Regions from separate parts of the Colwellia sp. MB02u-9 genome, predicted to be linked through region 3. Evidence: predicted binding sites of a transcription regulator. Region 3 holds the regulator's gene; each other region holds the start of a gene.
The links. The regulator FNR, encoded in region 3, switches genes on or off when oxygen is low (the NO sensors DNR and NnrR bind a similar motif). The targets are predictions, from matches to a motif close to TTGATCTAGATCAA.
Positions count from the first base shown of each region.

Region 1: the regulator FNR is predicted to act here: its motif matches at 1,730-1,743, upstream of ccmA (cytochrome c biogenesis heme-transporting ATPase CcmA).
Region 2: the regulator FNR is predicted to act here: its motif matches at 1,997-2,010, upstream of H4J65_RS17335 (universal stress protein).

Region 1 covers NZ_JACGVF010000100.1:11,690-15,877, forward strand. The annotation lists gene hemH (ferrochelatase) at 1-878, opposite strand, end outside; gene H4J65_RS16255 (glutathione peroxidase) at 887-1,465, opposite strand; gene ccmA (cytochrome c biogenesis heme-transporting ATPase CcmA) at 1,825-2,496, shown strand; gene ccmB (heme exporter protein CcmB) at 2,508-3,191, shown strand; gene H4J65_RS16270 (heme ABC transporter permease) at 3,196-3,951, shown strand; gene ccmD (heme exporter protein CcmD) at 3,941-4,174, shown strand; gene ccmE (cytochrome c maturation protein CcmE) at 4,186-4,188, shown strand, end outside.
Region 2 covers NZ_JACGVF010000100.1:264,894-269,081, forward strand. The annotation lists gene H4J65_RS17320 (anhydro-N-acetylmuramic acid kinase) at 1-193, shown strand, start outside; gene H4J65_RS17325 (hypothetical protein) at 368-559, shown strand; gene H4J65_RS17330 (TIGR01777 family oxidoreductase) at 793-1,689, shown strand; gene H4J65_RS17335 (universal stress protein) at 2,163-2,600, shown strand; gene ssb (single-stranded DNA-binding protein) at 2,821-3,498, opposite strand; gene H4J65_RS17345 (thioesterase family protein) at 3,886-4,188, opposite strand, start outside.
Region 3 covers NZ_JACGVF010000095.1:14,416-18,603, forward strand. The annotation lists gene H4J65_RS11245 (heavy metal translocating P-type ATPase) at 1-803, shown strand, start outside; gene ccoS (cbb3-type cytochrome oxidase assembly protein CcoS) at 800-1,045, shown strand; gene H4J65_RS11255 (sulfite exporter TauE/SafE family protein) at 1,049-1,711, shown strand; gene fnr (fumarate/nitrate reduction transcriptional regulator Fnr) at 1,792-2,511, shown strand; gene uspE (universal stress protein UspE) at 2,685-3,617, shown strand; gene H4J65_RS11270 (glucosaminidase domain-containing protein) at 3,966-4,188, opposite strand, start outside.

The sequences.
Region 1 (4,188 bases), on a different contig from region 3:
GTTTCTAAACAGTCGGCACTAAATGCTGGGCTAATAATCGCTACATGCTTATTGCCATCTTCAGCAAGTTTTGCCAAGGTTTCATCTGTATAAGGTTTAAGCCACTCGGCTTTACCAAAACGCGATTGAAAGGTCATAACATAATCATCTTTACTTAAGCCAAGTTCTTCAACCACTAAACGGGTGGTTTTATGACTAAAACAATAGTATGGGTCGCCCTGCTCTAAAAAATACTTTGGCATACCATGATAAGAAAAAACTAACTTATCAGGCTTACCATGTTCAGCTATATAGTTATTAATGCTGGCCGCTAATGCCTTAATGTATAAAGGTTTGTCGTGATAACCACTTTGAAAATGGATACTTGGTATCCAGCGCCATTTTTTAATTTTATTGAACACAGCATCAAAGGTTGCCCCTATAGTTGGACCCGCATATTGTGGATACAAAGGGAGAACAATAATATTGTTAACACCGTTTTTTTGAAAATTTTCTAAAGCATCACCAATCGATGGATTACCATAACGCATAGCCACATCAACCATCACGTTATCGCCATACTTTGCTGTGAGTACTTTCTCAACTTTAGCTTTTTGTTGCTTACTAATCACTAACAAAGGCGAACCTTCCTCAGTCCAAACCGTTTCATATAACTTAGCTGATTTCTTGGGCCGCACTCGAAGAATAATGCCATGTAAAATCACAAACCAAATCAAGCGAGGAATTTCCACTACTCGTGGATCAGATAAAAACTCGCCCAAATAACGCCTAAGTGCCTTTGGTGTTGGGCTATCGGGTGTGCCTAAATTAGTTAATAATACGCCCGTTTTTGTCGTGCAATCATGAATTTTTTTACTTTGGCCTGCATATCTTGACATAATTCTCTCTATAATATTTCGTTAATGGCATTGATGAAAATGTCTGAATCAGGCTTTACGCGGCTGTTGAAGTGCTTAACCGTTTTACCATCCGCACTAACTAAATACTTATAAAAATTCCATTTAGGTGCAGTGGTTTTTTCCGCTAATGCTTTAAAAATAGGATGAGCATCACTGCCATATACATGCACAGGCGATAACATAGTAAAAGTTACGCCATAGTTTACAAAACAGATATCAGCGGTATCTTTTTCGTCATCTTCTTCTTGAAAAAAGTCATCTGATGGGAAACCGATGACCACTAGACCTTGCTCTTGGTATTCTTTATGCAAAGCTTCGAGCGCTGTAAATTGTGGAGTAAAACCACAATGACTAGCCGTATTGACAATTAACATTGCCTTACCCGCCGTTAACTGACAAAGATCAAGCAGTTCTTTAGCATGCAATTTTTTTTCACTGTGTTGCATATATGCTAAACATTGTGCTGAAGGGTCGATGTTAATGTTTTTAGTGATATCGACTTCGGCCTGCGCTTTAACGGTAAAGCTTGTTAAAGCAATAATGCTAATCAACAATAAATTTTTCATGAGCTTCCTTCTTAAGGCTATTTCTACCGACATATTATCGTAATTATCTCAGCAAAGGAATTATCCGTGCTGATGATAATGTGCTATGTATTCTATCCGCTATTATACGAATTGGAGCAATAAATTGATCACTTATTAAAAATTAAATAGCCTTATTAACAAAGCGGTGCGGAAAAACTGTTACTCAGCTTTATTGAACGATATAGTAGCCTGCAATGTGTTTGCAGCAATTATAATAAAACCTGAAACACGCATTACAACCTAATGACATAAATCAAAAGCTAGTCGGTTAATTAGGTTATTATCATCTCAATAGTGACATGACCCCATGCCTACACGTAACAATTAAGTGAAAAAGTTTGTCCAGATTACACAGCGAAAACACAGTATTTACGCCGAACACCAATAGCTTACTAAGTGCTAGTAACTTAGCTTGTATACGTGGCGACCGCCTGTTGTTTGAAACGCTTGATATTAACATTGCCGCAGGCGATATTGTGCAAGTTGAAGGGCCAAATGGTGCTGGAAAAACCAGTTTGTTGCGTATTCTTTCCGGTCTTTCTCAACCCTATGAAGGTACGGTTTATTTTCAAGATGAAAGTATTACGCAGCAACGTGAAACATTCCATCAGGATTTACTTTATTTAGGTCACTTACCTGGCGTTAAAGACGAGATGACCGCACAAGAAAATCTCGAGTTTAATCTAGCTTTACATGGCCTAAATAGTGCCACAGCCGAGGCGACATTAGCAGAAGTAAACTTACTTGGCTTTGAGGATGCGCTGGCTGCTCACTTAAGTGCAGGACAGCACCGTCGAATATCTTTAGCCCGCTTATGGCAAAGCCAAGCTAAAATTTGGATTTTAGATGAACCCTTCACCGCTATTGATAAGTTAGGCGTGGAAAAATTAGAACAATTATTTTTACAACATGCTGACAACGGTGGCTGTGTGATATTAACCACTCATCAAGATCTCTCATTACCCGCAGAGCGAGTAAAGAAAGTCACTTTAGCTTATCGTTTTTATTAGGGTCATCACTTATGACACAAGTTTCTTACCGCGCGGCCTTTGGCTTAATTGTTAAAAGAGATCTGATGATCGCTTTTCGTCATCGCGACGACATTATTAATCCTTTATTGTTCTTTGTTATTGTCGTCACGCTATTTCCGTTAGGCGTTGGCCCAGAAAGTACAACGTTATCACGCATTGCCCCAGGCATTATTTGGGTTGCGGCTTTACTCGCCACTTTGCTATCACTGGACAGATTATTTAAGTCTGATTACGCAGACGGCTCACTAGAACAAATGCTATTAAGTCCGCAGCCAATATTTATATTAGTGCTGGCTAAAATTGTTGCACATTGGTTGCTTACTGGCTTACCATTAATACTGATCGCGCCATTGCTCGCGGTATTATTGCATTTAAATGAGCACAGCTATGGTGCGCTCATGCTAACACTATTACTGGGTACGCCAGTATTGAGCTTGCTTGGCGCTATTGGTGTTGCTTTAACTGTTGGCATTAAAAAAGGAGGGGTATTACTCAGCTTATTGGTACTGCCGCTGTACATTCCCGTACTTATTTTTGCCACTAGCGCAATCGATACTGCGGCAATGAACTTACCTTATAACGGACAACTTGCTATAATCGCGGCAATATTTTTTGCCTCGTTAACCTTGGCCCCATTTGCTGTAAGTGCAGCGCTGAAAGTGAGTACAAATTAATATGATGTGGAAGTGGCTTCACCCTTACGCAAATCCTGAGATTAGCTATCATTTTGCGGGTAAAATATTACCTTGGTGCGCGCGCCTAGCCTTTGTTTTTTTAGCTATTGGTATTACCTGGGCCTTACTATTTGCCCCTGCTGATTATCAACAAGGTGATACCTTTAGAATATTCTATTTACATGTACCTGCGGCGATGTTGTCTATGGGTATATACTTAGGCATGGCCATTGCCGCGTTATCTAGCTTAGTGTGGCAATTAAGACTTGCTGATGCCACAGCGGCTGCCATGGCACCTATCGGCGCGACTTTTACTTTTATCGCCCTCATTACCGGTGCGGCCTGGGGCAAACCTATGTGGGGTACGTGGTGGATTTGGGATGCCCGACTGACTTCTGAGCTAATATTATTATTTTTATACTTGGGCGTTATCGCTTTACATAATGCTTTTGAAGATAAAAATTTAGCAGGCAAAGCAGCCGGCATTCTTGCCTTAGTGGGCGTGATTAATTTACCGATTATTAAATATTCTGTCGAGTGGTGGAACACCCTGCATCAAGGGGCAACCGTGAGTAAGCTAGGCCAACCTTCGATGACTGCAGATATGTTTTGGCCATTTTTGGTTTGTTTTATTGGTTTTGCTTTTTTAGTCACAGCGTTAATCTGCTTACGTTTTCGCAGCGAAATACTCAATCGCAACAGTATGCGCCCTTGGGTACGTGAATTAGTGGCTACTGAGGAGAAAGCGCATGCAGTTTGATAGTTTCAGTGCTTTTATCGCTATGGGCGGCTATGGCTTTTATGTCTGGTTATCCTATGGCGTTAGTATGTTGGCTTTAGCCTTATTAGTGTTTTCGAGTATCACGGATCATAAAAAAATTAAGCAACAAATAGCTCAGCGTCAAAAACGCGAAGCAAAATTACGTCAAGCGGCCGAGCTACAAAACACACAAACCCGTACTGACATCAGTCATAAAACTTAAGAGGTAACAGTATG
Region 2 (4,188 bases), on a different contig from region 3:
TTCATTATTAAATCAAAAGCTTAACAAGCATTCAGTAGTAAATACTCAAACCAAAAATATTAATAGTGATTCATTAGAGGCCATGGCATTTGCTTGGCTAGCCTTGGCATTTGATAAAAATATTTTTGGTAACATTCCCGCGGTAACAGGCGCTAACAAGCCGGCTGTTTTAGGTATCAGTGTTAAGCCTTAAAAATAACTAGATCTGAATATTTTTCTCTTTATAATAACTCGTTCCTGTCGAAAAAAAGTACGTTAACTGCAGAATATTTGAACTATTTTGACGATAGTTATTCTAATTAAATTGTAGCGTTTGCTTAATCGAATGCCCAATTCGATATTCGACAACAAACGAGGAGAAAACACAGTGGAATTTAAAGACCTACATATTGGTATGAAATGCGGTAGTAAAAAAGGTAGCGGCACGGTGACTTGGATTGATGGTTCAACCCGCACTATTTATTTGGCAAATACCGATCACAACGATAGTTTTGCCGTTGGCTTTGAAGAGATTATTGAAGATCCTCAAGCGCACAACAAAGAAGACATCTACTACTAAATTTTTTACTTTACTTACCTAATGATATACCTAATGATAAATTAGCTCCTGTGGGAGCTTTTTTATTGCCTGTGTTACATTACTAACACACTGTACTGTTATAGTTTATTGCTACCGTATATTGTTATACAGTGATCCATAAACTAAATTTTTCGGTATAACTATTATATAAAACCTAATATATCTAAGTGATTAATAACTTATTTAGACAAGCGTTAACTCAAGGAACAATGATGAATATTCTTATTACCGGAGGTAGCGGCCTGATAGGTCGAGCACTGATCCAGCACCTGAGTGCCGAACGCATTATTGTTTTAACCCGTAATCCTGCAAAAACCGCTAACATACTGCCTGATAATATTGAATTTATCAGTACACTTGGCGATATTGACTTTAATGAACTTGATGTGGTTATTAATTTAGCCGGTGAAGCCATTGTTGACAAAAGATGGTCAAAGGCACAAAAAAATACTATTTGCCAAAGTCGCTGGAAAATAACCCAAAAGCTAGTTGAAAAAATACAAGCAGCGACTAATCCGCCACATAGTTTAATTTCCGGCAGTGCTATCGGCTTTTATGGCCGCCAAGGCGCATTAGCGATAGATGAGAGCTACCAAGAGATACACGATGAGTTTAGTCACAAGGTTTGCCAAAAGTGGGAAGCAATAGCCCAAACTGCCGCGTCAGATAAAACCCGCGTTTGCATTATAAGAACCGGTATTGTCTTGGCTGAAAACGGTGGTGCGTTGCAAAAAATGTTACTGCCATTCAAATTTGGCCTTGGTGGACCTATTGCTAGCGGTGAGCAATTTATGTCATGGATACACATTGATGACATGGTTGCTGTTTTGTTAGCGGCAGTCTACCAAACTTCACTCACGGGTATTATCAATGCTACAGCGCCTATGCCAGTCAGTAATCAAGAGTTTTCAGAAACCTTAAGTGCCGTACTCAAACGCCCGTGTCTGTTCAGAGTTCCAGCTTTTGTATTACGTGCATTAATGGGCGAGTCAGCAGATTTAGTCCTATATGGCCAAAACGTTTTACCGAGCAAGCTACTCAATAATAACTTTAAGTTTCAATACCCTTCATTAGAGGTAGCACTAAAACAACTCTTAGTTAAGCCATAAAGTGACCTAAACTGGGTTGTAGCTCAAAAGAAAATTTTTCCACACAGTAAGTGCCTTGATATTGTCGACAGTGAAATTTTTCCTGAAAAAATTGTCGCTGGTAATATTGTCGCTGGTAATATTTCCCCTAAAAACACTTTCACTGGTGAGATTTTTACTCGCGAATGTGTTGACGGTAATACCATAGCTACAAGTACTTAGTCACTATTGAGTATGGCGTTATTTATGCTGATGCTTGCTACTTTTCTAACCTGATTTTAAACGACACTCACTAACAACCAAACAGATTATTTAATTGATCAATATATTGATTTGTATCAAAAAGCTTGCGAGTTCAACTTGAACGAACAGCACATTTTTACTATCGTGATAACCAATAACTTAATCGAACCGGGCTTAACCCATAGCCTTTGGTATAAAACAGAAATATCAAAAGTGGTGGCATAAGCGGGGATTACTTTCAGGAGAATAAAATGAAAAAACCTTTATACCTTGTTGCCGTCGATGGCAGTCAGTGGAGTTTACGAGCCGTTGAGCGAGCCATTGATTTAGCCAATAAAACTGGTGCTAAGGTAATGTTATTAATGGTAAAAGATTGGTCATATTTACAACCTGTACTACTTGAAGGTACCTCGCCAATCATAGTAGATCAAACAGCTGAAGAAAACGATACCAGAGCTAAAGTGTTAGCGCCATTAGTTGAAAAATACCACAATGTAAACGTAGAGATCACCACAGATCTTATTTGGGGTGATCCTGCCACCGTAATAAAAGAGCAAATTAAAGCATTACACGCGAATATGCTCTTTGTCGGCCGCCAAGGACGATCTCAGATTGTTGACATATTACTCGGCAGTGTGGCTAATAAATTAGCTCATCATGTCGGCATACCCATTGTGCTAGTGCCATAGTCAATGAGTGAGTTATACCAAGTTGATTAATTATCTGCTCATTTTTAATGCTTAAAATAAAAAAGCAGCACACTTAATTAGTCAAATGGGTGTTAAACAGTAATTTTTATATAACACTTTGGTTTTAAAACGGAAAAAGGTGAGCAGATGCTCACCTTTTTTATATTATTTACCCTATAACAACTGTTTTCTCAGAAGCTAGTTATTAATTAACTATGTGCTAAAACGGGATGTCATCATCAAAATCAATAGTTGGTTCTTGTGGATTCACTTTAGGTGCATTCTGTTGAGAGCCACCTTGTTGCTGCTGAAAACCACCAGAATGTTGCGGCGCAGCCTGTTGTTGGAAGCCACCGGACTGTTGTGAAGATGATTGCTGAGCTGGTTGCTGTTGAAAGCCACCACTTTGCTGTGCAGGTTTATTATAGGCTTGCTGAGGTGCAGCTTGCTGGTTAAAACCACCACTTTGTTGTTGTGGTTGTTGCTGTTGAAAGCCACCTGATTGTTGAGGAGCTTGCTGGTTAAAACCGCCTGCACTGGCTCCGCTACCGCCACGAGAATCTAACATTTGCAGCGTACCGTTAAAGCCTTGAACAACAATTTCAGTCGTGTATTGGTCTTGGCCTTGTTGGTTTTGCCACTTACGTGTTTGCAAAGCGCCTTCAATATAAACTTTAGAACCTTTCTTTAAATATTCACCAGCAATTTCAGCTAGTTTGCCAAACATCACCACACGGTGCCATTCAGTTTTTTCTTTTTGTTCACCCGTTTGCTTGTCTTTCCAAGTTTCAGAAGTTGCAATAGTAAGGTTAGCAACCCCTCCACCATTAGGCATATGACGCACTTCAGGGTCTTTCCCTAAGTTACCTAAAATTATTACTTTATTGACACCAGCCATGAACAAAATCCTATATTTGCAGTAAAGTATTACTTTACTAATTTAGTACTTTCCAAACGTCAACTCGCTCAGAATATTTATTTTTTATAACAATACCTAGATTCTAACACTACGAGTAAAAAATTACGCTAGGTTTGCACTATTTTTGTAAAATACTTTATTGCTAATACCCTAATAACGACCCACCAGAATATAACGGTTTTTCGCTAGTAAACTGGTCTCAGATAAAGTTTTTAAAGCACTTTGATTTTCATCGTAAAAATTCATGTAACCGCACTAACTGAGTGCAATTTTACTTTGCTTGCTCTTAACTCAGGGTGTTTTTATGAAAATCTAACTGAGGTTAATTAAAATAAAGACCGATATAAAAGTAATTGATAACGCTAATTATTCAATGAAATGCTCATTCATAATACTAATTGTTGGTGCTAATATCTTTTGTGATTTTTTAGTTTTATGGTCAAAATGCACCATTACAGCAGTACCTGATGCACATTTTTTATCTTGCTGCCAAGCTTCTTGATAGACGTCAAACGAGCTATTGCCAATGCGGCTAATATAGGTTTTTAATTCGACATCAGTGCCATATTGCAGCTCAGCATGAAACTCAACCGTCGTTTTAGCTAAAATTAATTTCCAATCTGTTAGGTTTAAATCAGGTGAGAACCATTTAAAAACTGGATCGCGTGC
Region 3 (4,188 bases):
ATAAAAACACTCCATATGGGCAACAACAAGTGTTGGCTATTGCGGCGGCGTTAGAGGCACACTCTGCTCACCCCCTAGCAAAAGCCTTTAGCCAGTTTCGTGATTTTAGCCAAACAGCAACTCAAGTGGTGGTTGCGCCAGGTGCTGGTATTTCTGGTGAGGTTAATAATCAGCATTACAGAATTGGTAAAAACTCATGGCTGCTCAGTCATAATGACAACAGTGCGCAGTGCGTATTAATGCAAGATGATAACTTAGTTGCTGAATTTTATTTACATGATGGTCTGCGTGAAGATGCCAAGGCATTAATTGATTTTTTACATCATGAAAACATTAAAACTGTCATGTTATCGGGTGATCATCAACAAGGCTGTGATAAATTACAAGCAAAGCTGCACCTTAATAGCGTACAAGCAGATTTGTCTGCACAAGACAAAGTCAACGCGATTAAACTACAGCAAGCCTCGCATGCTGTAGCTATGATAGGTGATGGCGTAAACGATACCCCAGTATTGGGCGCGGCGCATTTGTCCATTGCCATGGGCAGTGGTACTGATATTGCTAAAAGCGGTGCGGATGTGATATTACTGAACAATAAACTCAAAGGTGTGCAAACACTGCGACAGGTATCGTTAAATACTGCGCGAATTATAAAGCAAAATTACCTTTGGGCTTTTAGTTATAATGCCATTGTATTGCCATTAGCGGTTATGGGCTATATAGCGCCATATATGGCAGTCATTGGCATGTCGGCCAGTTCAATACTAGTGGTAAGTAATTCTTTAAGGTTATTAAAAAAATGAGTGTGATATACGTATTAATTCCCATTGCTATTTTACTTACCGCTATTGGTATTTATCTCTTTTTTTGGGCGGTAAAAACTGAGCAATTTGATGATTTAGAAAAGCAAGGCATGAGCATTTTATTTGAAGATGATCATGATAAAAAAAGCATCCATCAAAGCAATAATGCTACGCCAATAACAACACAGATAGACAAAACAAACACCTCACAAGAGCAAGCAGACGCAAAGGTCAAAAAATAGTTTATGAGCCTTGATTTTTTCTCCGCATTTATCATCGGATTATTAGGCTCAGGCCATTGTATAGTGATGTGTGGTGGTATTAGCACCATGCTGACGACGGCGATTTCTGATACCTCTCGTCATAAAAAATACGCCATTATATTGGCCTATAACTTGGGTCGTATCGCCTCTTATAGTCTTATTGGCGCTCTTGTCGCATTCACTAGCTCAATGGCGACCAAAAATATCGGATTACCTGTTTCGTTGTTAAAAACTATTGCGGGTGTTTTTCTTATCTTATTAGGTTTGTATTTAGGCCAGTGGTTTATGTGGTTAAGCCGCGTCGAACATTTAGGTAAAAATATTTGGCGCTACATAGCACCACAGACTAAAAAATTTATTCCCATTAAAAACGTACAAAGTGCTTTCGCTTTAGGCGCACTATGGGGCTGGTTACCTTGTGGCTTGGTATATTCTACACTAACTTGGGCATTGGCTAGTGCCGATGCCCTTGATGGTGCCTTGATCATGTTTTTCTTTGGACTAGGCACCTTGCCTGCCTTACTTTCAGTATCACTAGGCACCATAAGTATTAAATCATTATTGAGTCATACACTATTTAGAAAGATAGCAGCCAGCTTAGTGATTTCATACGGCATCTATACTATACTTATTTTATATATATAAAGTGCCTGATATGGACATTATATATATAAAAAATCATGGAAAAATTCATGCGTACATCATGAAAAATTTTAAAGGATATTATGAGTTATAAATCATGCACTATTCATCAACATATTCACTGCCAAAACTGTAGTCTTAGTGAATTATGCTTACCCTTTTCTCTCAATGATAAAGAGTTAGAAACGTTAGATAATATTATCGACCGTAAGCTGCCGATCCATAAAGGTGAGCAAATATTTAACGACGGTCAACCCATGCATGCGCTTTACGCCATACGTTCGGGCACATTTAAAACCTACACCATTAGTAAACACGGTGAAGAACAAATTACTGGTTTTCATTTAGCGGGTGATTTGCTTGGCTTTGATGCTATTGCCAATGCTCAACATCCAAGTTTCGCTAAAGCGCTAGAAACCTCAATGGTTTGTGAGATCCCTTACAATACGCTCGATAATTTATCGAACAGCATGCCAAAATTAAAAAAACAAATTTTACGTATGATGAGTACTGAGATCCGTGAAGATCAAGAAATGCTAACATTACTTAATCGTAAAAATGCCGAGCAACGACTAGCAACATTTATCAGTACCTTAAGTATTCGTTACCATGCCCGTGGTTTATCTCCATCTGAGTTTCGTTTATCTATGACCCGCAGTGATATTGGTAACTATATTGGTTTAACGGTTGAAACCATCAGCCGTTTGCTTAACCGCTTTCATAAAAATGGTTTAATTGCCGTTGATGGTAAACTCATTACTATTTTAAGTTTCGACAAATTAAACGCATGCGCCGCACTTTAATGTCACGCTAACACCTGCTTTTCTACATTGCCTTATTAAGGTATTTCACGCTATGCTTAGCGTGAAATATTATTTATCACCGATAGCATAATAATTTGATTTAAGACAACTATTATTGCCTCAAAGTAGACTATTGTTATAACACTAGTAGACAATTGATAAAGGAATTAGCCATGGAAAAGTATCAAAAAATACTCGCGATTGTTGACCCAACAACAGAAGAGCAGAAAGCGGTAAATCGAGCGATAGAATTAGCACGTAAAACAGGTGCTAGCATTACCGCATTTTTGACCATCTATGATTTTTCTTATGAAATGACCACCATGCTGTCAAGTGATGAGCGTGAAGCCATGCGCCAATCAGTTATTAATGATCGCACTCAATGGCTAGAGTCTTTACTCGCTGATCTTGATTTAAGCGGAATTTCTATCGATTGTCGGGTTATATGGCATAACCGTCCCTTTGAGCAAATTATTGCTCAAGTACTCAATAATGGTTATGACATTGTCATTAAAGGGACTCATCAACACGACAAATTCAAATCTGTGATATTTACGCCTACCGATTGGCATATTCTGCGCAAATGTCCTTGCCCTGTTTTACTCGTGAAAGAGCATTTGTGGCCTGATAACGGTAATATTCTTGCGGCGTTAAACATTGGTAGTGAAGAGGAAGAACATAAAGCACTTAATAACAAAATCACTGCAGAAGCTAAACAGCTGACCCAAGTCATGAAAGCTAATTTACACCTAGTTAACTCATTCCCGGGAACGCCAGTAAATATCGCCATAGAAATCCCAGAGTTTAATGCCAGTGATTATAATCGCTCGATGTTAAAATATCATCAAAAAGCGATGTTAGCACATGCAACTGCCTTTAATATTGCGCCAGAAAACACCCATATTAAAGAGGGTTTACCGGAAGATATCATTCAAAGCATAGCGGCTGAATTAGATGCAGAATTAGTCATTCTTGGTACTATTGGCCGTACCGGTTTATCGGCAGCGCTAATTGGTAACACCGCAGAGCATGTTATTGATAGGCTTAATTGTGATGTATTAGCATTAAAACCCGATGGTTACATTTCACCACTTGATGTTGATTAATATCAGCTAACATCACTAGCATAAAGTTGAATTGGGTCATTAAACGCCTAGTTCAACTTTTCTTGTTTAATAACTTAAACTAGATTATGCGCTGAAGTTTTAACAGCCTTTAGCCAAAAGTATATGACGATAATGTCCTTAAGGTAAATAATGTAAAACGGTTACCTGTGATAGCATAATAATAAGGCTATTATTAAGTTAGAGGTATTACTTTTGCTGATAAAAAACTGAGGAAGTACTACTTTTTCAAAGCAATTCAAGCGAAATTTTTTTAACCGACATGATATTTGAATTTATTTATAAATCTATTTTTATACCTAAATTAGGAATAGCACATTTACATAGCGCTTATTTATTATATAGCGCGAAGTAATGTCGATTATGGCGGATCATATCAGTTAATTCCAACACATAATCTATGCCACGTTCAGAATAACGCATTAATCCTGTTGCAAGAATTTCTGGCGCTAGCGGTTGGTTTTGATCACGTAATTGGCCTCTAATCGATCTAAATACCGTATAGGCACCGTTAGTATTAATATTGTGCAAATAACGTGCGACACCTAAACTA